One region of the Sporosarcina sp. FSL K6-1508 genome, then DNA from elsewhere that is predicted to be linked to it. Evidence: riboswitches for the same ligand, from Rfam matches in the RefSeq annotation. Region 1 holds a riboswitch; each other region holds the start of a gene.
What was found. A riboswitch is a leader RNA that binds a small molecule or an ion and turns the genes downstream of it on or off. The one in region 1 is predicted to bind thiamine pyrophosphate.
Positions count from the first base shown of each region.

Region 2: another riboswitch for thiamine pyrophosphate. It lies ahead of thiT (energy-coupled thiamine transporter ThiT); the one in region 1 lies ahead of tenA (thiaminase II).
Region 3: another riboswitch for thiamine pyrophosphate. It lies ahead of thiD (bifunctional hydroxymethylpyrimidine kinase/phosphomethylpyrimidine kinase); the one in region 1 lies ahead of tenA (thiaminase II).
Region 4: another riboswitch for thiamine pyrophosphate. It lies ahead of MKZ11_RS10525 (acetylornithine deacetylase); the one in region 1 lies ahead of tenA (thiaminase II).

Region 1 covers NZ_JBBOXF010000001.1:2,389,671-2,395,372, forward strand. Annotated here, with positions in the region: gene MKZ11_RS11960 (ABC transporter permease) at 1-509, opposite strand, end outside; gene MKZ11_RS11965 (ABC transporter ATP-binding protein) at 506-1,255, opposite strand; gene tenA (thiaminase II) at 1,242-1,934, opposite strand; TPP riboswitch at 2,056-2,159, opposite strand; gene MKZ11_RS11975 (exonuclease SbcCD subunit D) at 2,309-3,466, shown strand; gene MKZ11_RS11980 (SMC family ATPase) at 3,463-5,702, shown strand, end outside.
Region 2 covers NZ_JBBOXF010000001.1:1,568,210-1,573,911, forward strand. Annotated here, with positions in the region: gene MKZ11_RS07670 (amidase family protein) at 1-913, shown strand, start outside; gene MKZ11_RS07675 (DEAD/DEAH box helicase) at 991-2,133, shown strand; gene map (type I methionyl aminopeptidase) at 2,222-2,968, opposite strand; gene MKZ11_RS07685 (hypothetical protein) at 3,075-3,191, opposite strand; gene MKZ11_RS07690 (hypothetical protein) at 3,254-3,592, opposite strand; TPP riboswitch at 3,703-3,805, shown strand; gene thiT (energy-coupled thiamine transporter ThiT) at 3,885-4,442, shown strand; gene MKZ11_RS07700 (tryptophan-rich sensory protein) at 4,484-5,218, opposite strand; gene MKZ11_RS07705 (M3 family oligoendopeptidase) at 5,378-5,702, shown strand, end outside.
Region 3 covers NZ_JBBOXF010000001.1:1,094,959-1,100,660, reverse strand. Annotated here, with positions in the region: partial or broken gene MKZ11_RS05100 (ABC transporter permease subunit) at 1-225, opposite strand, end outside; gene MKZ11_RS05095 (DUF3238 domain-containing protein) at 332-1,534, opposite strand; gene thiE (thiamine phosphate synthase) at 1,589-2,248, opposite strand; gene thiD (bifunctional hydroxymethylpyrimidine kinase/phosphomethylpyrimidine kinase) at 2,241-3,071, opposite strand; TPP riboswitch at 3,151-3,256, opposite strand; gene MKZ11_RS05080 (histidine phosphatase family protein) at 3,603-4,145, opposite strand; gene phnX (phosphonoacetaldehyde hydrolase) at 4,410-5,243, opposite strand; gene MKZ11_RS05070 (2-aminoethylphosphonate--pyruvate transaminase) at 5,240-5,702, opposite strand, start outside.
Region 4 covers NZ_JBBOXF010000001.1:2,087,890-2,093,591, forward strand. Annotated here, with positions in the region: gene MKZ11_RS10510 (alpha/beta fold hydrolase) at 167-895, shown strand; gene MKZ11_RS10515 (hypothetical protein) at 1,045-1,590, shown strand; gene MKZ11_RS10520 (S-layer homology domain-containing protein) at 1,866-4,052, shown strand; TPP riboswitch at 4,070-4,172, shown strand; gene MKZ11_RS10525 (acetylornithine deacetylase) at 4,289-5,554, shown strand; gene MKZ11_RS10530 (polysaccharide deacetylase family protein) at 5,698-5,702, opposite strand, start outside.

The sequences.
Region 1 (5,702 bases):
TGGGGAAGGGCAGTTGGCACGGAATATTTATAGAAAATATCCTTTTTTGAAGCACCCATCGTCAAAAAGAGTTCTTTTATATCTTTTTTTCCTGACGATAAACCATCGAATGTATTCACTGTTATCGGGAAAAATGTGATGAGCACAGTAACGGCAACTTTGCTCCAAATTGTGTATCCGAACCACAGTACAAAAATAGGTGCAAGTGCAATAATAGGAACCATTTGAGATGCAATGAGAATTGGATAGAGTGCTTTTCGTACGCCGGGACGGGAAGACATTAGCACTGCAATTGCTGTTCCTGAAATAATCGAAATGGCTAAGCCGATAACAATCGTCATCAAAGTAACCGGCAGATGTTTCAACAATAATACTTCCTTCAGTTCCCAAAAACGTATAAAAATTTGAATAGGGGAAGGTAGAATGAACGCTTTACCGTAAAGGCGTGCGCTCAACTCCCAGATACTTAGAAATCCTAAAATAATTACTAAGGATGTCGTATTTTTCACAGCGTTACCTCACTTCTAAGCTTGCCGATAAGCAGTTCTTTTAGCTGGAGCATTTCAGCGCGATGTAAATCGTTTCTTAGTCGAGGTCTTTCAAGAGGCACTTCGATTTCCACGAAAGAAGTGACAGGTTTGTTTTGCAACAGAAAAATACGATCTGACAGAAACAGTGCTTCCTCTACGTCATGTGTGATGAAAAGCACAGTTGATTTGCGCTTTTCCCATTGATTGATGAGCCACTCTTGCATAGCCAGTCGGGTGATGGCGTCGAGTGCTGAAAACGGTTCATCCAACAATAGGAGGGAATTGCCAGAAAGAACAGCGCGTAAGAAAGCGACGCGCTGCTTCATTCCACCCGAAAGTTCTTCTGGATAGTTATCCTCTGTTCCACCAAGGCCGAACTCTTGTAATAATGGTTGTACTTGTTCCTTGGCGGCCTTCTTATCTAATCCGGCTACTTCAAGTGGAAGGCATGCATTTTCTAAAATGGTTCGCCAAGGCAGTAGCAAATCTTGTTGGGGCATATAGCCGACCTTTCCGAGGCGCTGAGTATTTGGATTCCCTTCAAGAGAAATGGTACCGTTTGAGGGTTCATCTAATCCGGTTACAAGACGGAAAATCGTGCTTTTACCGGAACCGCTAACACCAATTATCGAAATAAACTCACCGGGAAGAATGTTGAATGACAGATTATCGAGTATGCTGTTGCCTGATTGGTACGTGAATGAAACACCGTCAAACGATAGCATTTATCATTTCAACTCCAGGCCACATTTGTTTTGTATTTGCCATATCCCAAAACATATATTCATAACGAGTTGTATTGAGGAAGATCTCCTCGAGCTTTAACAGTTCATGCTCCGGTTTTCCTTCTGTTGATTTGTTCATTAAATCAATACACCAGCCCGCAAGTTCCTCGAATTCATCCGAAGAATACATCTGAATCCAATCGCCATATAACGAGTGATCGGCAGCACCTGGAATAGCATTTAGCTCCTTACCGATTTCCCAGTAACTCCATGCGCAAGGAAGCAGAGCAGCCATCACTTCCGCAACGGTTCCATTTTGACAGACGTGTAACATGTAGTGCGTATAGGCAAGAACAATTGGTGACGGCTTAGCATTTTCAAGTTCCTGTTCAGAAATGCCGAACCGCAGCGCGTAGCTTCGATGCAGGGCCATTTCCTTGTTCAGCGTCCCATCGAGTAGTGTCGCAAATTTGCCCATCGTTTCCAAGTCGTCGGCTTTTACAGCCCCAATCGCAAATAGTTTTGCATAATCAATCAAATACAAGTAATCCTGTACCATATAAAACCTGAATTTATCCGGATCAAGCGTCCCATCGCCAATTCCTTGTACGAAAGGATGGCTATGATTCTGTCTCCAGATTGGTAACGTCTTTTCAAGTAATCGTTCGGTGAACTTCATAACTAAAACACTCCCCCTTTGATTTTATCCAATTAAATAAACGTAACAAAAAACCCACTCCTTGAAGAAGAAGTGGGTTGTAGACAGACAACAGTGTCCCGGAAAACAGACCGGCAGAATTATTGTGTCAGCACCTCTTCCTTACGCTGGTATTAACCAGTTCAAGTTATAAGGGTCAAGGCACATGCCTCTCTCAGCTCTGTTAGAGCACCCCTAGCGGTGGATCATATGAAATTGGACTCATTGTCATTATAGGCATACTAAAATTAGAAGGTCAACCTTAACATTGGAAAAAGTAAAAAGGAATGTATGTTTCATTTTTACGGAATTATCCTGTAAAGTAGAGAGAAAGAACATTGAAAGGGGAAATTGAAGTGAAATTTTTTCATACTGCGGACTGGCATTTAGGCAAGCTCGTTCAAGGGATTTATATGACGGACGGACAGCGTTATGTCCTTGATCAATTCATTGAGGCAATTAGAGAAGAGAAGCCGGATGCGGTCGTTATCGCAGGCGATTTATATGACCGTGCGGTACCCCCGACAGAAGCGGTTGCACTACTCGATGAAGTGCTCGGAAAAATCACCATGGAACTTGAGACACCTGTCCTTGCAATTAGCGGTAACCACGATAGCCCAGGACGCCTCCATTTTGGAAGCGGATTGATGCGAGTGAATGGTTATCATATTGCCGGTCAAATGACGAAAGAAATAGAGCCGATCGTTTTAACGGATGAATTCGGAGAAGTCCATTTTCATCTCGTACCGTTTGCAGATCCATCGATTGTAAAGCATTTATATGGTGATGAAACAATCGTGAATCATAATGATGCAATGAAAAAAGTGATAGCTGGAATTCGTGAACAAATGGCAGATGGTGCACGACATGTGTTTGTAGGACATGCGTTTGTGACACCTCACGGGGAAAGTGAAGACAATACGAGTGACTCGGAACGGCCACTGGCAATTGGCGGAGCAGAATACGTTTCGGCACATCTTTTCGAACCATTTCACTACACAGCACTTGGACATTTGCATCAGGCACATTATGTGTTAAATGAAACGGTGCGGTTTGCAGGATCGCCAATGAAATACTCGATTTCAGAAGAAAACCATAACAAAGGTTTTTTAATTATTGAACTTGATGCGGAAGGACAAGTTGTTGTTGAAAAACGTGCGTTGAAACCGAAGCACGATATGCGGACAGTTGAAGGGATTATGGAAGATATTTTATTACATACGGTGAGTGAGGACTACGTATTCGTCAAACTATTGGATGAGACACCGGTCTTATTCCCCATGGAAAAAGTTCGGTCGGTCTATCCGAATGCGATGCATGTTGAGCGTAAAGTGTTTATACAGACTGCAAATTCGAGGGATGAACAACGGATGGAACATGTGAAGCATGATGATTTAGCACTATTTAAAGCATTTTATGATGAGATGAAAGGCGAAGCGCCAGACACGGAAACGGAAACTCTTTTTGCGGAAGTGCTCCATGAAGTTATGCATAAGGAGGGGACAGGACATTGAGACCAATCCAACTAATAATGACAGCATTTGGACCATATAAAGGGATGGAAACGGTCGATTTCAGGGAATTGAAAGACAATCGGCTATTCGTCATTTCGGGTGCAACAGGTGCAGGGAAAACGACGCTTTTTGACGGTATTTGTTTTGCGCTATACGGTCAGGCGAGCGGAGAAGACCGAACGGATAACCGTGCGATGCGAAGTGACTTCGCTGACGATGCAGTTCAAACGACCGTTGAGCTGACGTTTGACATTCATAATCGGACATATCGGATTATGCGGCAAATTCCATATGTGAAACAGGGGAATAAATCTGAAACGACCGCGCGATGCGAGTTCTATGAACTTACGGCAGACGGGGAAGTACCACTAGTTGAAAGACAGATTGTATCTGAAATTAATAAGAAGGCGGAGGAACTGATCGGTTTTACACAGGCGCAATTCAGTCAAATTGTGATGTTGCCGCAAGGAGAATTCCGGAAGTTTCTAACATCGGATACAGAAAACAAAGAAACAATCATGCGGAAAATATTTAAAACAGATCAGTACCGTGAAATTGTAGAACGATTGAAAGAGAAAAAAGACAATGCACAGCTGATATTGACAAAAGAGATGCAACAGAGCGAGGGGCATATTAGCCAAATAACTTCCCTACTGCCGGAACGTGAGTCATCGGTCTTTACTGTCCTGGCGAATGAACATTACAATGTGAATCAAGTCGTTCAAGGGTTAGAAGAAGAACTTGTATTTTATCAAGAAAAGACGGTTGTTGTTAAAAAGACTTATGACGACGTCTATGCAAAGCATACCAAAATGCAAGAAACGTACCACTCCGCGAAAGGTGTGAATGAACGTTTTGTTGAATTGCGTCAAAAAGAATTTACGTTAAATGGGTTAGCGGAACAGTTGCCGACTATGGAACGAAAAGAACAGCAGCTGGCTGATGCAGAGCGGGCCGTTTCAATTGGAGAAATCGAGATGCAGTTTCAGGCATTGAAAGAAGAAACTGTTTCAAAAGCTGTTGATCTTAAAAGAGCCCAGGAAGCAGTCCAGATTGCAACAGAGAAGATGGAACTTGCCGGACAACGTTTTAGAGCTGAAGAAGAAAGAAAAGAAGACCGTGACCAACTGGCAGAAAGCTTGATTCGTCTAAAAGATTATTTACCAGAAGTTTCGAGTTTAGCGTCAAAAAAAGCTGCTCTTGATTTGATGAAAAAAGAAAATAATATTCTGGGAAAAGAACTAGAAATAACCGCTAGAAAAACAGAAGAAGAAACCAAGAACGTGGAAAGTATGAAATTGAAAATCGAGACGGTTGAAGCGGGACTTGTTCAGTATGATGAACGTATCGATCAATTAAATGTGGTAAATGAAAAATGCAAAGTACTGGATGAATTCAACGTCATTCAAAATCGGATGAACATATTGGAACAAGGAAAGAGCGACAAGGAAGCGCATTATGAAGTATGTCAAAAGAAATACGATCGAGTAGAACAACTCTGGTTGAATAACCAAGCAGCTATGTTAGCTGCGTCTCTTAATGACGGTGAATCTTGCCCGGTATGTGGAAGCGAAGAACATCCCGCCAAATCTCATAAAACAATTGAAGCAACTGTTTCAAAAGAACAGCTTGAGGCAGAAAAAGAACGGCTGAAAGAAGCCGAAAGTCAATTCCGAACTGTAGCCATTACCTATCAAAATGCAGTAGAACAGTTAAAGGATAAAGAACAAGAAATGAAGCTGTTAGCTATAGAAGTGGATAAAAAGAATTTACATGAGGTTAAACGGGAAGTAGAGACAGAAGTGGCCAAGCTTCGCGGGGATCGAAAATTACTCGTCGATCTGAAAGAGAAATTGAAACAACAAGAAGTAGTCGCAGCACAGCTCATGACACAAAAATCGGATATGGAACACGCATTGATACGACAACAATCGTTGTACGATACTCAATTAGCCCTTTTTAACATGACATTACAAACGATACCGGAAGATGTGCAGGTACTTGCCGCACTTCAGGAGCGTATTGCTGGGGCAGAAAAGAAAAAAGCGGAATTAGATCATGCTTGGGAAAGCGTACAGAAAGTGCGTGAAGAAACTAGTGAGAAACTGACGACGGCGAAATCTGCGGAAATGCATGCAGTGAAAACCTTGGAAGAAGCCAAAGGGAAAAAGAGTCGGGCGGAAAGTAGATTCAAAAAAGCATTGGAAGAATCCGCGTTCCCAACTGTAGAGGCTTA
Region 2 (5,702 bases), 820 kb from region 1:
TCTGGCGGTAGTAGCAATCGGTACGGAGACGACGGGGTCAATTCTCAATCCGTCCGCGCAGAACTCACTTGTAGGTATTAAACCGACTGTCGGAGCGATTAGCCGTACAGGAGTGATACCGCTTTCTTATACACAAGACACTCCGGGACCCATGGCAAGGACTGTGAAAGATGCAACAATTACATTTAGTCTACTGATTGGCCACGATCCGGAAGATCCAGTAACAGAAGAGGCAGTTCGTTTGGATGGAGTTGATTGGATGTCTCTCCTCGATACAGCGGCGCTTGAAGGCGTCCGTCTTGGTGTAGCACGCGCGATTTTTGAAAGAGAGGCATCGACAGAACGTATGTCTCTTTTTGACATAGCCCTTAAAGAGCTTGAAGCTGCTGGAGCTATCATTATTGATGATATCGATTTAGGGACGATGGAAAATGATCTTGGTTATAACGTACTTCTTTATGAATTCAAAGCAGCGTTGAATGCTTATCTGGGGAAAACACCGGCGGCAAACCCAATCCGTACTTTGTCAGATGTTATCCGTTTCAACAATGAACATGCAGAAGAGACATTGAAATTCGGTCAAGTGATGTTAGAAAAAGTGGAGCGGACAAGCGGAACGCTGACTGAACGTGCCTATATCGAAGCATTTATTCGGAATCGCCATCTTGCAGGTGAAATTGCGCTTGGAAAAGCGTTGGAAGAGCACAATGTACAAGCGCTTGTATTTCCTCAAGATCATGGATGCAGTTTTGGAGCGGCGGCAGGGTATCCATCCATTACCGTTCCGGGGGCTTATTCCGATGCTGGTGAACCGTTTGGTATCACTTTTTCGGGGAAAGCATTTACTGAACCGGAATTGATTGGCTATGCATATGCGTTCGAACAGCGGGTCAACGCAAGACGGAAACCTTAATCAGTTTTGTCAGAAATAGAGTGTATAAGAGCCTGTTATGATAAACTGAGAGGAATAGAGTGAAGGTGGGGATAATAATGTCCTTCTTAGAAAATATGGACGATATGTTTAAAGAGAAATGGAAATTTGACTATGAGATGCCTATCCAAGAGAAAATGATTCCAGAGATGCTTGAAGGAAAAGACATAGTTGCAGAATCGCCGACTGGTTCAGGTAAGACGCTGGCATTTGTATTACCGCTTCTACAATTGGTTGATGGCGATAAAAAACAAACGCAGGCGCTGATTATTACGCCGTCACAGGAGCTGTCGATGCAAATAGTTAACGTCATCAGGGAATGGGTGACCGGAACAAGTATCACGGTTACACAACTAATTGGTGGGGCTAATATGCAGCGCCAGATAGAACAATTAAAGAAAAAACCATCAATTGTGGTAGGAACACCTGGCCGTTTAGCGGAACTCATCAAAGTGAAAAAGTTAAAGATGCACGATATACGCCACATTGTTCTCGACGAAGGTGATCAGCTTTTGGCGCGCGATCATCGTGTCGTTGTAAAAAATATGATTGAAGCAGCAAACCCGGAAAGACAAGTTGTAGCCGTCTCCGCAACAATTACAGATGAAATTGAAATTGTTGCTAGCAAGTTTATGACTGATCCAATCCGAATCCAGGTAGGCGCGGAAGAGATGCCGAAATCGGGTAAAGTTGTTCATTCGTTTGTAAAGACTGATGCTCGTGATAAAACGGATGTCTTGCGCGGAATTTCTTATTTAAAGGGAATTCGTGCCCTTGCTTTTATTAATAATGTGGATCAGCTTCGTATGAAAGAAATGAAGCTTAAGTATAATGAAGCGCCGATTGCGGTTCTTCATTCAGAAATGACGAAATTTGAAAGACAGCAAACATTGGATAGTTTCCGTAAAGGCGAGCTTCGAATTTTGATAGCGACAGATCTTGCAGCACGCGGTCTAGATATTGACGGATTAACGCATGTCATCCACGTTGACGTGCCGCATACTGTTGAGCAATACTTACATCGTTCAGGCAGAACAGGGCGTGCAGGCGGAGACGGGGAAGTGCTGACGCTGTTATCATACCCTGAAGAACGGGATTACCGTAAGCTGACTAAGGGAATCAAAACGGTCCAAAAAGTCTGGTATAAAGGCCACTTAGCAGAAGGAAATTCAAAAACAATCGCAACTACTAAAAAGAAATAGTAAAAAGGGCTATCCGGAAATCCAAGTACATTGGATTTCCACGGATAGCCCTTTTCTATATTTGTTGAAAGAAAGCACCACACACTGATTATAGTTGTGTCAAAATGATTGGCTCGCCTTTTGTAACGATGATTGTATGCTCGATTTGAGCTACGAGGGATTTGTCCGGTGTAATGAACGTCCAACCATCTCCTGATTCGATAATATGCTCCGCTTTTTCAGAGATAAAAGGTTCAACTGCGAGAACCATTCCTTCTTTTAAAAGCGTCTTATCCCAAGCGTCATAATAGTTGAGTACATGCGAAGGTTCTTCGTGCAACGCTTTACCGATACCGTGGCCAGTCAAGTTTTTGATGACTTTTAAGCCATGTTCTTTTGCTTCGCGTTCAACTGCTTTACCGATTTGATTTAAGCTAGAACCTGCTTTAACTTTTGTCATTGCACGTTCAAAAGCACTTTTAGCCACATCGCATAATTGCTGTTTCTTGTCATCGGGTGTACCAACGACAAATGAAATGCCTGTGTCAGCAAAATAACCATTGTAGGAACCAGAGACGTCAATATTAACAAGATCTCCGTCTTCTATGATGCGTGAACCAGGCATACCGTGGGCAACTTCACTGTTAACGCTGATGCATGTAAAGCCAGGAAAATCATACTCTGCGATGGGTCCCGAGATTGCACCTTTCTCTTCGAATAGGCGTCCTCCAATATCATCGATTTCTTTCGTCGTTTTACCGGGGACGGTTGCTTCTTTCATCGCTTCCCTGATTTCAGCAACAATTTTGCCGATTTTTTTTAACGCTTCAATTTCTTGCTCAGTTTTTGCAATCATTATGCACAAGTCCTTTCTTCCGTTCATTCTTTTTCATACCATACTATATCATAATGAGGTGAACAAAAATGCCTGCAAACTTTAAAAATGTTTGCAGGCTTTCAATTTATCTTCGTGGAATTGTAGTACCAGCCGCTTTTTTTTTCGACATCACTTTTCGTACAATCGGATAGACGACGGGTGCCCATTTTATAGCGGTTTTCAGTAATCTGCCAAGTTTCATCAGAAATCACTCCTAGATAAAGCATTTCTTACTTTTTCCCGTAATGGCTGTTTTGTAAACATTTATCTCAATACTTTGACGCCTTGAAATACGTTCCAAATAAGAATAGCCAATAAGAGTATTCCGTAGACAAGCATGAAAAGAAGGGGAGTTAGTTGCCAAAAGCCGAAATTTCCGCTCGGCATCTCATCCATGCTGTACGTAAAGGAAAACATTGAAAAAGAAAAAATGACTAATCCCGCAATAAGAAGTACGGTAGGAACAAGATGGGAAACAAATGAGCGTTTTGCGTGGGTTTTTACTTCCCGGTCGTCCGTAACGAAATAAACGATGACAGGCAGAAGTAAAGGGGCGAAAAAAACGCTAAAATAGCATAAGGCAGCTAGTAGTTTACTGTTCATCAAAGATATCCCTCCATTGTACTTTTACTATATCGGATACTTTCCATCCTTATTAATCATCTTGCTTAAAGGGGGGCCATCTTATACAATGTAATGGACAACTGAATTACTGGAACCACAAGGGGTGCCTATTTTGGCTGAGATTGGACAAGTTGTCCTGACCCTTAGAACCTGTAAGATTATTCTTGCGTAGGGATGTGGATGGAAATTGACATATTCGATGTCCCATCTATCCGGGATGTCTTTTTTTATGGCCACATCCTACGCTGAACTGGTAGGGGGAGGAATAAAATTGGAACGGAAAAAACTTCAACTTTTACTTGAGGTAGCTATTTTAGGTGCGATTTCATTTGTACTTGATCAGATTGGTTTTAAAATGCCACAGGGTGGGTCGGTGACACTATCGATGTTACCGATTGTCATCATGGCATTTCGTTGGGGCATTATGGGCGGCATGCTGACAGGGTTCGTATCAGGTGTATTGCAACTTCTGATGGGTGGATTTGTATTAAACCCTATACAGGCGGCGCTCGATTATTTCGTCGCTTATACGCTCGTCGGAGTAGCTGGTGTTACGCTAGCATGGCTGTTAAGCAGTAAAGCAAAAGGTAACAAAGGATCGATGGTTACTGCAATTGTCATAGGAACAGTCATCGGTGGTTTTCTTCGATATCTAATCCACTTTATCGGGGGAATCGTATTCTTTGCTTCTTATGCACCCGAAGGACAGCCTGTATGGCTTTATTCATTACTTTATAATGCAAGTTACATGATACCGGCAATTATTTTGGCAGCGATTGTAACGTCTTTATTGTTCACTACAGCACCGCGTCTTCTTGAGCGTAAATAAAAAATCGCCGTTTTCTCCTTTGTTGGAGGACGGCGATTTTTTTATTTTGTAGAGGTAAGTGATCTTCTTCTAAAGAAAATAGAGGCTGCGATGGAGGCAGCGAGAAATAGGGCTGCAGCTGAAACGAATAATTCATCTCCGCCATTTTTTACTGCAATGCCAATAAATGCCCATATGAAAACTGCGTTGAATGCTATGTCTGCATAATGGTACAAAAAATGAAGAGCAATCGCAGTAGCAAACGTTAGGTAGATAACGGTCCATAAAGGATCACTTAGACCCCACCCAGACCACTCGTGCAACGTCAGGACATAGCTGACGTTTGCAATGGTGGCGACAAAAGTCCAGCCAAGATAGACAGCAATCGGACCTCTTTCGTAAAAATGATTATCTCTTTTAGAGTACGTAAAGTAAATGGTCAATAGCGTGACGAGAAGTAGTACAATGACAACAATCGTCCATTCAAAAAAGCCAAAATGCCAGAGCAGTATCCAAGCAATGTTAAATAGGCAGCTGGTCACAAATAGGACAGCTCTTCGGGTAAATAACGCATGTTCAACTGTTGCTTTGTTTCGCATGAAGCCATACAACCAGATAGCGAGAAGCAGGTAAATAACTGCCCAAATTGAAAATACATAACCTGCTGGTGTAAATAGCACTGGTAAGCTATTTGAAATTTCCCCAGTTGTTTTACCGTTGATAGGCATTATATTCGCAGCTGCATTGACTAGGATAACTGCAATGAGCGAAAAAATCATAATCATAATTCTAAACATATTTAAATCCTCCTACTGAACAGTATACAGAGGAATGGGAGAACCTGCGAAGGAAAGTATGAACCTTCCGTCACAATTGTAATATTTCGCTTCCCGAATATTCATGTTATAATCAAGAGGTGTTTTTGGAAAATTTAGAATGAATCAGGGGGAATTATAATGACGCAAAAAATGTATTCAGAAGTGTGGGATCTTGATGTGTTTTTTAAAGGTGGAAGTGGATCACAAGAATTGCGAACACACTTGGATAATCTGAAAGAAAGTCTCAGTTCATTAGAAGAAACGGCATCTGCATTTCTAGTTCCTAAGTCAGCAGATGTAGCAAAAGAAGTGTCAATTCTAATTGAATCCCTGAAAGAGGTTGCACTTAATCTGTCGCAAGCAGGCGCTGTTATCGGGTGTTTCCTTGCGGCAGATACAACAGATAAAAAAGCATTACAACTGCAAGGTGAAACGGGCGCACTTGGGGCACGCTTTTCTACGG
Region 3 (5,702 bases), 1.3 Mb from region 1:
AATGCCCCCGACTGTTAACCATATTTCGAAGGGCTGAAATGTGGTACTTGATTGAACTTTACCTTTTTGCACAATATCAGCAATCCCAATAATAGAAAGTAGGGATGTTTCATTGAAACTAATGATAGACTTGTTCATAATTGTTGGCAACATTCTTCTGAAGGCCTGCGGCAACACGATAAAACGCATTGTATGAGTTTGCGTAAGGCCAAGTGATCTTTCCGCCACTGAGTTCTCTGTTTCGGTTTATGATTATCCAAATTTCACTGGTAAATCAAAAATAAACAATGAACCCTTCCTTTTACTAAAATCGGAAAGGGCTCATTGTTTATCATTCAAAATTAGAGATTCGCCAGTATTGCCATGCGATTATTTCCGACATCCATACAAGACCTTTGCTCTCTGACAGGTGGATAGGTTGCCAATCGTTCCCGACACCCCGCATCAGGTACACTTCGTGATGAGGTGACTGATCATGGTAGCCTGTCAGGTCGAATGGTCCATCCCGCCTCATGACAGCCCGCACTTCATAATCAATTGCAGGTGCCGGTGTGAGCGGATTACCAACGGTGTGAGTCAGATGAAATCCTGATTCACTTTCCCCGTGATTTGTCCGTTTCAACGTAATTCCATCGGGTGACGCTGTAGCCTGTTTCCGGAAGCGCTTCGAAGAGCTATACGCAATGGACGCCCCAACATCCTTTATAAACGTCATTGGAGATCGTTCAAGATCATAAGCAAGCTCAACATCAACACGGGTACGATAACTTTCTCCGTTTGGATCGAACCCTCTGTCATCTCCTTTAAAAAAGCGGTTCCGAGATAATGGATTCAGATTCTTCACCCAGTCGTCCTTCAAAAATGTAGCGTAACGGAATTGCCATCTGTCAACATTCGGTAGTCGGACCCTATCTTGAATAGGCGTAAGCAAACTCACAGGCTCTGCAATCACTTTTGACACCGAAAATCGTTCAATCGCAGCTTCTTCCTTCGTTGAAAACGGATTTAACAAGCCAAAAACACTAGAGACCACTGACTGAAACACGTTAAAACGTTCTTCCGACTTCACGAGCGGACGCTTGGAATCGATGATATACGTATAGGTTTCATCCAGCACAAAGTCCCTGTCGATGTAACGATTGTCTGTTACCGTTTTCATGTACGTTCCATTTCGATAGATGTCATATTCATCAACATCTTTGATTTCCTCCCACGATAACGCAATTTGCGTTTTCGCAACGATTGTTGTCATGACAAGCGACTGAAGCGGGCTTTCCTTGTTTTTCTTTTCAGCGAACGCTGACGTCTGCAATGCAATAACGTCAACAACCTCGCCACCTTCAACACGTTCGATTACATAATTATATAGTTTTGCATGCTTAAAATCTCCATCGCTGAATTCCGAGACGGTCCCTTCATATAAATGATGACCATCTTTATAAACGTTATAGGTGCCTCCAATATCATTCCAAGTGAAATAAATTAAATCCGGCTTATGCAAAACAGTTTGTATTTCAAACTTTTTTTTCCTCATCTGCACGCCTCCGTCCTACTCAGAAGTGTGGGGTATTTTACAGTAGGCTAAACATTACATTTCGATACCTGTCAATGAAAGAAGAACTGCCGCTTTCAAACGAATTGCCGCTTCTCCCGGGTTTTCACTTCCGGAAATTGCAGAAAGAATCGCTATACCCGAGGCGCCAGCTTTAATGACAGCACTGGCTTTGCGTTCTGAAATACCGCCAATTGCAACAATTGGTAAGCCAGGCAGCAATGTTACCACTTCACTGACCGTTTCAATCCCAATAACAGGTTGTGTATCACTTTTCGACTGTGTCTCGTAAACTGGTCCAAGACCGATATAATCCGCCCCCGCATCAGCTGCCGCAATCGCTTCCGCTACATTGTGAGTAGAAACGCCAATCAGCATTTCCGGCCCAACCTTCTTACGCACTGCCGAAACGCATCCGTCCTCCTGTCCGATATGAATACCATCCGCCCCTATTTCAATCGCAAGATCTATATCATCATTGACGATGAAAGGAACACTATATTGTTCACATAATTGCTGACATTCAAGTGCGAAAGCTTTCAATTCTTTACCCGTTAACGCCCCAGGTCCTTTTTCGCGCAATTGGAAGCACGTTACGCCGCCTTTTAGTGCCTCTTCTAATACATGCAGCGGATTGCGTCCCGCCAAATTCAATGTGCCCATGATGAAATACAAGTTCACTGTCTGCTTATCCATTTACGACAACTCCTTCCATTCTTTTGGTCGTACGGCGCCCATAAGCCCAGTGATTCGTCGGACCATGGCCGCCGCCAATTTTAAGTCCATCTTCAATCGCAGCATGGATGAAACATTTTGCCTCGATAACGGCATTCGCTGCAGTTTCCCCGTTTGCCAGAAACGCCGTAAGCGCCGCAGAATACGTACACCCTGTTCCATGCGTATCTTTCGTATCAATCCACGGTGCGCGGACCGAAAATCGTTTTCCGTCCGCCCCCATGTACAAATCCTCTGCATAGGACGCTTCCTTCCGATGGCCCCCTTTAATGAGGACCGCCTCTGCGCCCAAAGCCAGTATACGTTTCGCCGCTTGTTCTATGTCTATCTCCGTTTTTATTGTCATGTCGGCAAGCACTTCTGCCTCAGGAATATTCGGCATCACAATCGCTGCGAGAGGGACGAGGACCGTCTTTAATGCTTCAACTGCTTCCTCTTTCAGCAACGATGCCCCCCCCTTCGCAATCATTACAGGATCGATGACAAGCGGAATTCCACTCCAATGAAACATATCTCCCACTGCGTGGATAATCTCCGCCGAAAATAACATCCCCGTTTTAATCGCTTTGACATTGAAATCTTCCATAACTGCCTGTATTTGCGCTGTAATCATAGCCGTTTCAAGCGGTTGAATTGCCGTTACACCAAATGTATTTTGTGCCGTTACCGCGGTCAGCGCCGATGTACCGAAAACGCCTAATTCCTGGAACGTTTTTAAATCCGCTTGTATTCCGGCCCCGCCGCCGCTGTCAGACCCCGCAATCGTCAATGCCACATCTACCATCCGATTCGCCACCCCTTTACCTATACTAAAAAGCCGCTTCCCGGTGGCGTTAGAAAGCGGCTAGCCATTTAACAATTCATAAAGGGCGTACCCACTTTCCTACGCCGGTATAATCCGGATCAGGTTCCAAGGGTCCGCGCATCCATGCACGTCTCAGCCTTAAAAAGGCTCCCCTAGTGGTTGTTTAAATATTCAGCTTTGAGTTAAGTGTACCATAACCCGCTCGGAAACGTTGAAGATGATCCCCATATCAATTAATTAATCGTAAAAAAATCAAGCCATCACCCTTAAATAGTTTATTCCATTAAGAGTCCGGGAAGAGTATAGTGAAAGATACCAAACTGAAAGAAGGCGCCACTTATGCACAAAACTGACAGCAGACCTACTAATCCTGACAAATCCATGTGGATCAGTTTTTTCGGATCACTCATTATTATCGCCGCGGTCATTACAACTAGTTTAGCAATGGGTTGAGATTCACACAAAACTACTTTCATACAACAAACAGGCCGCTATCCAATCGGCCTGTTTTTACTTGGAGTCCCACACCCGTTTTACTTCAGAGTCTTCATCCTTTATCCGTAGCATATACACATCCGGATTCGTCAGTGCCTGCCACTGCTCAAAGCCGAATCGTTCGTCATAACACCTCAACAACAACGCCATTAAATTGCCATGTGTCACAAGCACGGTTTGCGAACCTTCTTCCAACTCATCCAGCACATCACAGACCCGCGTCATTGCCTCTCGTGAAGACTCTCCACCATCGTATTTCAGATGAAGATCTAAAAAAGTATCTTCCAGCTTTATCAACCAGTCTTTGAATTCAGTTGAACTCAGTACGCGTTCTCCAAGTCTACTATCCACTTCTACATGTAGATTTTTTCTTTCCGCTAAAGGCCAACCCGTTTGACGTGCACGTGAAAATGGACTTGTAATAATTCGATCCACCTCGATACCATCAAAGTATTCCGCAAGTTGCGCCGCCTGTAAAATCCCTTCAGCGGTCAATTCTGCGTGTGGTGCCTGTCCTTCTGCGGAGCAATGACGCACGATATATATTGTTTTTTCCATACACGCTCCACCCCTTCGCAAAATAATTGTAGTTATCCCTATCACTCTATTCCCCTTTTATTCTTCAAAGAAAACATCTCAGTTTTCTGATACTTTAAAAATACCAAGCTTCCGCATGGAATTACAAGCGCCACTTCCAACTGCAAATTACCATAAAAAAAGCAGTAAAACTCCCGTCTCAATTGAGAGTAGAGTATTTACTGCATTTTTTCGTACTAATAGACTGTCGATCGTGTTATGAACGTCGCATGTTATTTCCTCTGCCTATACAAGCACCAATGCTGTTCTTGAATTTGGCCGCTTGCCATCCGAAATAAGACTATTTATTTGATCTATAAGCTGCGGAAGTTCCCGCATCGTCGAAATCGTAAAATCAGCGCCATTTTGCATAAATGTAGCTTCCGTTTTAGAAATCACAGTTTCTTTATCAGCTTCTGATAGGCTAGAAAATTCTTCTAAACTCAGCCCCATTTCAGAGCTGCCAATAATGACACCAACTGACCAAACACCCGCGTTGACACCCTCTTTAATATCTGAAATCGTATCGCCTACTTTTACTACCTTCCATGATGCCGATAGTTTTAGCAGCTCCATATTCCGATAGACCATATAAGGATACGGTCTTCCAATCGAATTTGTATCATCAGGGGTAATATAAACATCTGGAGAATACCCCTTTTCCAGCGCATTCGGAACAACGACGTCCATCATTGTAGTTGTATAGCCCGTTGTCGATCCGATTTTCAATCCTCGATTTCTTAATACGTCAATTGCCTTTATAACTCCAGGAATTGGATCCGTATATGCTGATAATGAAGCCATCAACGCAGGTACAAATTCCGCATATAACTTTTCTACATCTTGTTCGTTAAATGACTTTCCATACTTTTCTTCCCATAATACAGCTATTCTAGACATGGATAACATAGCGCGGATATGATCAATTTTCAGCATCCCCATTGGCTCTCTTGCTTCTCCCATTGTCACGTCAATACCAGCGTCTTTAAAAATATCAACAAACACATTTACAGGTGCAAAACAACCGAAATCCACTGTTGTTCCAGCCCAGTCCACTATAACGCCCTCTATTTTATTCATATCGCCACCACTTTCATATAATCTTCCACACTAGCACATAATCCCTCTATATCTTCCTCATAGATTTCACCAATATTGCCAATGCGGAAAGTATTTACGTCCGTCAGCTTGCCTGGATAAATGACATAACCTCTGTCTTTGATAAACGAATAGAACGCTTCAAAGTCGAATTGTTCATTTGGAAAAAGGAAGGTTGTAATAATGGGCGATTGTTTTTCAACTGAGATATAGGCATGGATATTCACTTGTTCAAATCGCTCTCTTAACAAGCGATTATTATGTTGATAACGGGAAAATCTAGCTGGAATGCCGCCTTCTTCAACTAATTCCTCCAATGCTTTTGCGAATGCAGCCACTACATGGGTTGGTGATGTGTAACGCCATTTCCCATCCTGATCCATCCCTTTCCACTGATCATATAAATCCAGCGACAAACTACGTGCATTGCCCTCACACACA
Region 4 (5,702 bases), 300 kb from region 1:
GTTAACTAACTACGGTGCCAGTTACTTGTGTGAGAAATTAATGTGGATTTTCAAACTACAAAAATAATTTTGGGTACAGGTAGGACTAATTTAATCTGAAGTACAAGGTTCTGATGAAAAACTAAATTATTTTAGGCGCTGGTACATAAAACGGAGGGATAATAAATTGATTTTACACACAACGATTGTAGGAAATGGCGGGCCGATTGTATTTCTTCACACAGGCTTGCAAACCGGGAGTACTGATTTCGAATACCAAAGGGAACATTTCAAAGAGAATTACAAAGTCATCATGCCAGACTTACGGGGCCATGGAAAATCTAAAGTGGATCAAATAGATATTCTACACTTCTTCGAAAATTCAGTAGTTGATTTAGTTGATACTCTCAATCATCTAGAAGTCAAAAAAGCCCATATCGTAGGTGCCTCTCTGGGAGCACTCGTGGGCTTGGTATTCATAAAGAGATACCCAGACAGAGTTAAGAGTTTGACGCTATCAGGCGTAACTTCTGAAAAACCATCTAATTGGGCTGAGTTACAACGTGTTGATGCTAGCATGCAAATGGCGATTCTGGAAAATGAAGACGCCGTAAATTATTTCAATGGAATACATTTATCCGACTGGCAAAGTTTTATCAGAACCTCCCAAGAGCATGATTGGTATCCATTCGAAGAAACAAGCGAAGTTTCAAGTATTCAATGCCCGGCTTTAATTATAGTAGGAGAAGATAAGAAACATGAAGTAATTGGGGCATTAAAATATCAAGCAATGAATGAGCTGTTCCATGTAGCAATTGTTCCATTTGCCTCTCATTTAGTTCATAGTGAACAGCCCGAAATCTACACTGCAATTTTGGATAAATTCCTTGACTCTATTGCAAATAGAGACCGCTAATTTAAAATTTACAGGAATTTATGATTTTAGTAGCGGGCAGTTTAATAATGAGGTAGTGCAATAGATGTAATGGAGTGAAAACTGTATAGTAATCAGTACGATGAACGGACGTACATAAATAAATTTTTAACGAGAGTGAGTTGAAGCGAGTGGACAGTGTAACCAAATCCTACTTCGAAAACCTGGAAGCAAAGGACAAAGATATTCAAATTGAAGCATATAATAATATTATTGCAGCTACAAAAGAAGAGGTGGACTGGGCTTATGAAGTTTGGGACCAATTAAAGGGATGGCTGACAGATACCGATAATCACAGAAGATCCAGGGCAGCTCAGTTCCTAGCTGGTCTTGCGAAAAGTGATCCTGAAAAACGCATAGTAGGCGATTTTTCAGCGTTATGGGAAGTGACCAGAGATCCAAAATTTGTTACTGCCCGTCATAGCTTGCAATCGATATGGAAAGTCGGGTTAGCTGGAAAGGAACAAAAGGAAATGGTGATTAATCATATAGTGGATCGCTTTCAAAACGGTGCGGATGAAAAACATTACACCTTGATTCGATTTGATATGATTCAAGGCTTGAAAAATTTATATGATGTATTAAAAGAGGAAGAAATTAAACAACTAGCAATGGATTTGATTGAGACAGAAGAAGATATCAAATACCGTAAGAAGTATATGACTGTATGGAAATGAAGAGTCTAGAGTAAACTTCCAAAAAATCTGTGTTCACAATCGAAAGGTAATTAAAAGTACCTGGCTGGCACAATTTCGAATTGTGTTAGTACCAAGTACTTTTTTGATGTCCATTGATAGTCATTTGTGACAAGTAACTTAAACTACTAGCATCCATCTAATTCCTAATATGTTGACGAAACCCCAAATAGTATCCAAAAGTGTTATAATTAGAGTTAAATCAAATCGGGTTTTATCAATTAATTTCTCGAATTAGAGGAGGGCTTTAAACAAAGATGAAGAAAATACGCACACTGTTTTTCGCTCTAGCATTGACAGTAGCTTTGCCAATGTCAGCTACGATTGTATTAGCAGCTAACGAGGCAGAAGGTCAAGCTGTTAAGTCAGAAGACATCACGACTGTCGTGAAGTTTACGGATATTCCAAATAGCCACTGGGCGAAAAATGAAGTTATGCAACTTGTAGAAATGGGTATCATGAAGGGTTACGGCGATATGCAGTTTCGACCTGACGTAGCAATAACTGTTGGGGAGGCTGCACAATCTTTTACAAAAGTGGGATATGAATCCTTAATCAAAGACGTGGCAAGCAATTCGCTTGGGATGGATGAACCTCTAACACGTCAGCAAATGGAGTCGGCATTAATACGCGCATTCAATTTGCAAGGTAGTGAACTAATCGATTGGCCAAGCCTTACTTCATTGGATAAAGGGAGTGTTGGTATAGTTCCCAAATACGGAACGATGCCAGGCACAGAGAATGGTCTGTTCAATCCAGAAACAACGGTCGACCGTGCTACTTTTGCGGTGGTTCTGCATCAAGGACTTGTAGAAAATGGTAACATTGAAACCATCAAAAAGTATGCGTTAACTAATTTAAAGCTGTCGCCTAATTTTATTCGAATTCCCTCTACTGTTCATTTAATGAAGGTGTCATTTGATGAACATCCGATTTACTTAAGATCAGCAGAGGATATCCTTTTCACGAATCATACGAGAATTGATAATACGTTTTCACGAGATAATATTTACACATATAATGTCGGAGAACAAGGTGCAATAATAGAGCTAACGGTGCGTTCTTTTGATAATGGGGATTACTTCTTGTTTTCGAAAATTAACAATCCTACTGAATCTGCTGTAACGGTTGATGTTATTCAAAAAGAAAATGAAGTTGCTTCATTTGAGTTAAACCGTTATGACCGCTACAAGATTAAACGTAATGAAGAAGATGTCTTTGGCAGTGACACAACGTCCTATCCAACAGGCTTACTGCGTTTTGTAAAGCAAGACGGGTCAGTGAAAGAGCGGATGGTCGGACAGTCATATTTATCGAAGCAATTGTCATTGGAGTATGAGGATGAGGGTTACAGCTACATGCGTCAATTACTAGGTGAAAAAGAAGCATTATCGTATGCCCAAGTTGGCTCTACTCTACTATCCGTTCATACGTTGAATTCAAAAGGCGATGACATCGTAGATCAATGGTATATGAATGCGGATGGTCAATTGTTTGCAAATGAAGAGAATATGGAGAGCTGGATGCAGGAGTCAGCCAAGTATTATAAAAAACGTAATAATTGGTATACTGCGGGTGGTGCATTCAATAAAATGGCGACAACGACAGAACCAATGCCTGATAATGGGCAAGGCTATGGAAGAAACTTGCTTCTATTAAAAGAAGATCGAGCGCTGGTATTATATAATGAGCAAGAAGATCGTTATTTTGAGAACTTAATTTACAACTCCTTTGTTAATTTGAAGAATTTCAAAGGCGACAAAGAGTACTGGGAAACAGAAGTCACAAGCACCTATTTGAAAGATCTATACGACATTACTGCTCCATTCATTGATACACGTTTTAATGAGCAAATTGCGTTGTTCTACTATAATAGTGGTGCCGATTTTGGAATCAAAAATGCGAAAGAACCGCTACGTAATTATGCGGACTTACTTGTTTCGCAAAAAAGTAAAGGAAATGTTATCCCTGTGAATGACAAATCCTATTACATTTCAGATTACTTCCCAATTGCACAGGAAGTGACGACGCATGCTTCTATGAATCACGTGTTGGGCGGTATGAACATTTTACTCATGGCCTACAATGAGTTCCATGATCAGAAATATTTAGATGCTGCTAGAGCTGTTCAAACAGCGATTGTAGCGGAAAAAGATGATTGGCTTCGTGATAGCGGCGATATTTGGTACCGTATTTCTCCACTGGGTGATTATAAAGGCGATGATTACAAGCATCTGACTTTAGAGGATTTATTAAATTCGTACAAACTTTGGAAAGATATTGATCCGACGTATTTGCCTTTGCTAGAAGAAATGATCGCTTCAAAAGCATCATTTTTATCGAATGAAAAGCTTGGCTACACAACCAAAATAAAGAATGGTTTACGTGATATCGACTTATTGAAGTATCTTCCAGAGGGTGAAGAACGAACGGACGCATTATAAAAAAACACTAATTAAATAGATACTGCTAGGGGAGCCGTTTAGGCTGAGACGCATCATACATGTAAACCCTTCGAACCTGATCTAGTTCATACTAGCGTAGGGAAGCAGCTGAAATCCTACAATCACTGTCTTTATATATGTAGAAAACAGCCGCTTTCCAATTATGGAAGGCGGCTGTTTTCTATTCCATTACAGTTTCACTGAAGTAAAATATAGATAAAGAATGGATGGGTGAAATGGAAAAGAGAATCAGTAGCTTGGTTGATGAACGTCAAGAGGAGTTGTTGCGATTGCTTGGAGATCTGGTCCGATTTCCAACTGTCAGTCCGCCTGCAAGAAATACAGCTGGCGTGCAGAAGTATATTCAAGACTTTTTAGAACAAGAGAAGTTCGAAACGGCTAGTTGGGATGTGTTTTCTGGCGATCCAAATGTTATAGGCATTAAAAAAGGAACAGATGGCACTCTGCATAATAGCTTAATCATTAATGGTCATATAGACGTTGCGGAAGTGGGGGATGAAACAGAGTGGACTGTGCCTGTCTTTGATCTGACGACGAAAGATGGCTTTGCATATGGACGGGGAACTTCTGATATGAAAGGTGCAGTGGCGGCGACTTTAATGGCCGTTAAATTAGTAAGGGAATTGGGTGTTGAACTTAAAGGCGATTTGCAAATCCAGACGGTCATTGGGGAGGAAGCAGGAGAAGCTGGAACACTTTCGTGTATGGAAAAAGGCTATACGGCAGACTTCGCGCTTGTAGTAGATGGCAGTGATCGTCAAATTCATGGTCAGGGTGGTGTAATAACCGGCTGGATAACAATCAAAAGTAAGGAAGTTTTCCATGATGCGATGAGGATGAGTATGCTCCATGCAGGTGGTAACGTCAAGGGGGCCAGTGCGATCGAGAAGATGATGAAAGTGATTGCTGGACTGCAAGACTTGGAACGTCACTGGGCCGTGACAAAACAGTATCCGGGGTTTGCACCGGGTATGAATACTATCAACCCGGCAGTTATAGAAGGTGGAAGACATGCGGCTTTTGTTGCGGATGAATGCCGACTTTGGATCACTGTTCACTTTTATCCGAATGAAACGTATCAATCTGTGGTGAATGAAATTGAAGATCACCTTAACCATGTAGCCAAAGCGGATCCATGGCTGCGAGAAAATCCGATTCAATATCGCTGGGGCGGAAAATCGATGATTGAAGAGCGAGGAGAAATATTCCCGGCGCTGGAAATGAACGCGGATCATGCAGCTGTTCAACTGCTTGCAGATTGTCATGAGCAAACCGAAAAAAGTCCTGTAGTCATCGGTATGTCGAGAACAGTAACAGACGCGGGATGGTTAGGTGAGGCAGGAATTCCAACAGTTATCTATGGACCCGGGAAGTTGGAAGAAGCTCATTCTGTCGATGAAAAGATAAGCATCGATGAGTTACTAACTTTTACCAAGACGCTTATGCTCTTTATAATTGAATGGTGTAATATGAAAAAATAAGAGAAACGCTAAAACGTCTTCCATCGGTTCTATCTGCTGGAAGACGTTTTTATAGAAGAGTCTGTGTAGTGTTCGTTGAGTAATAGTGCTTGAACACTTTCCGTTTTAGTTACTAATGAGACTTTCCAATTTAAAACTTCTCTTTATT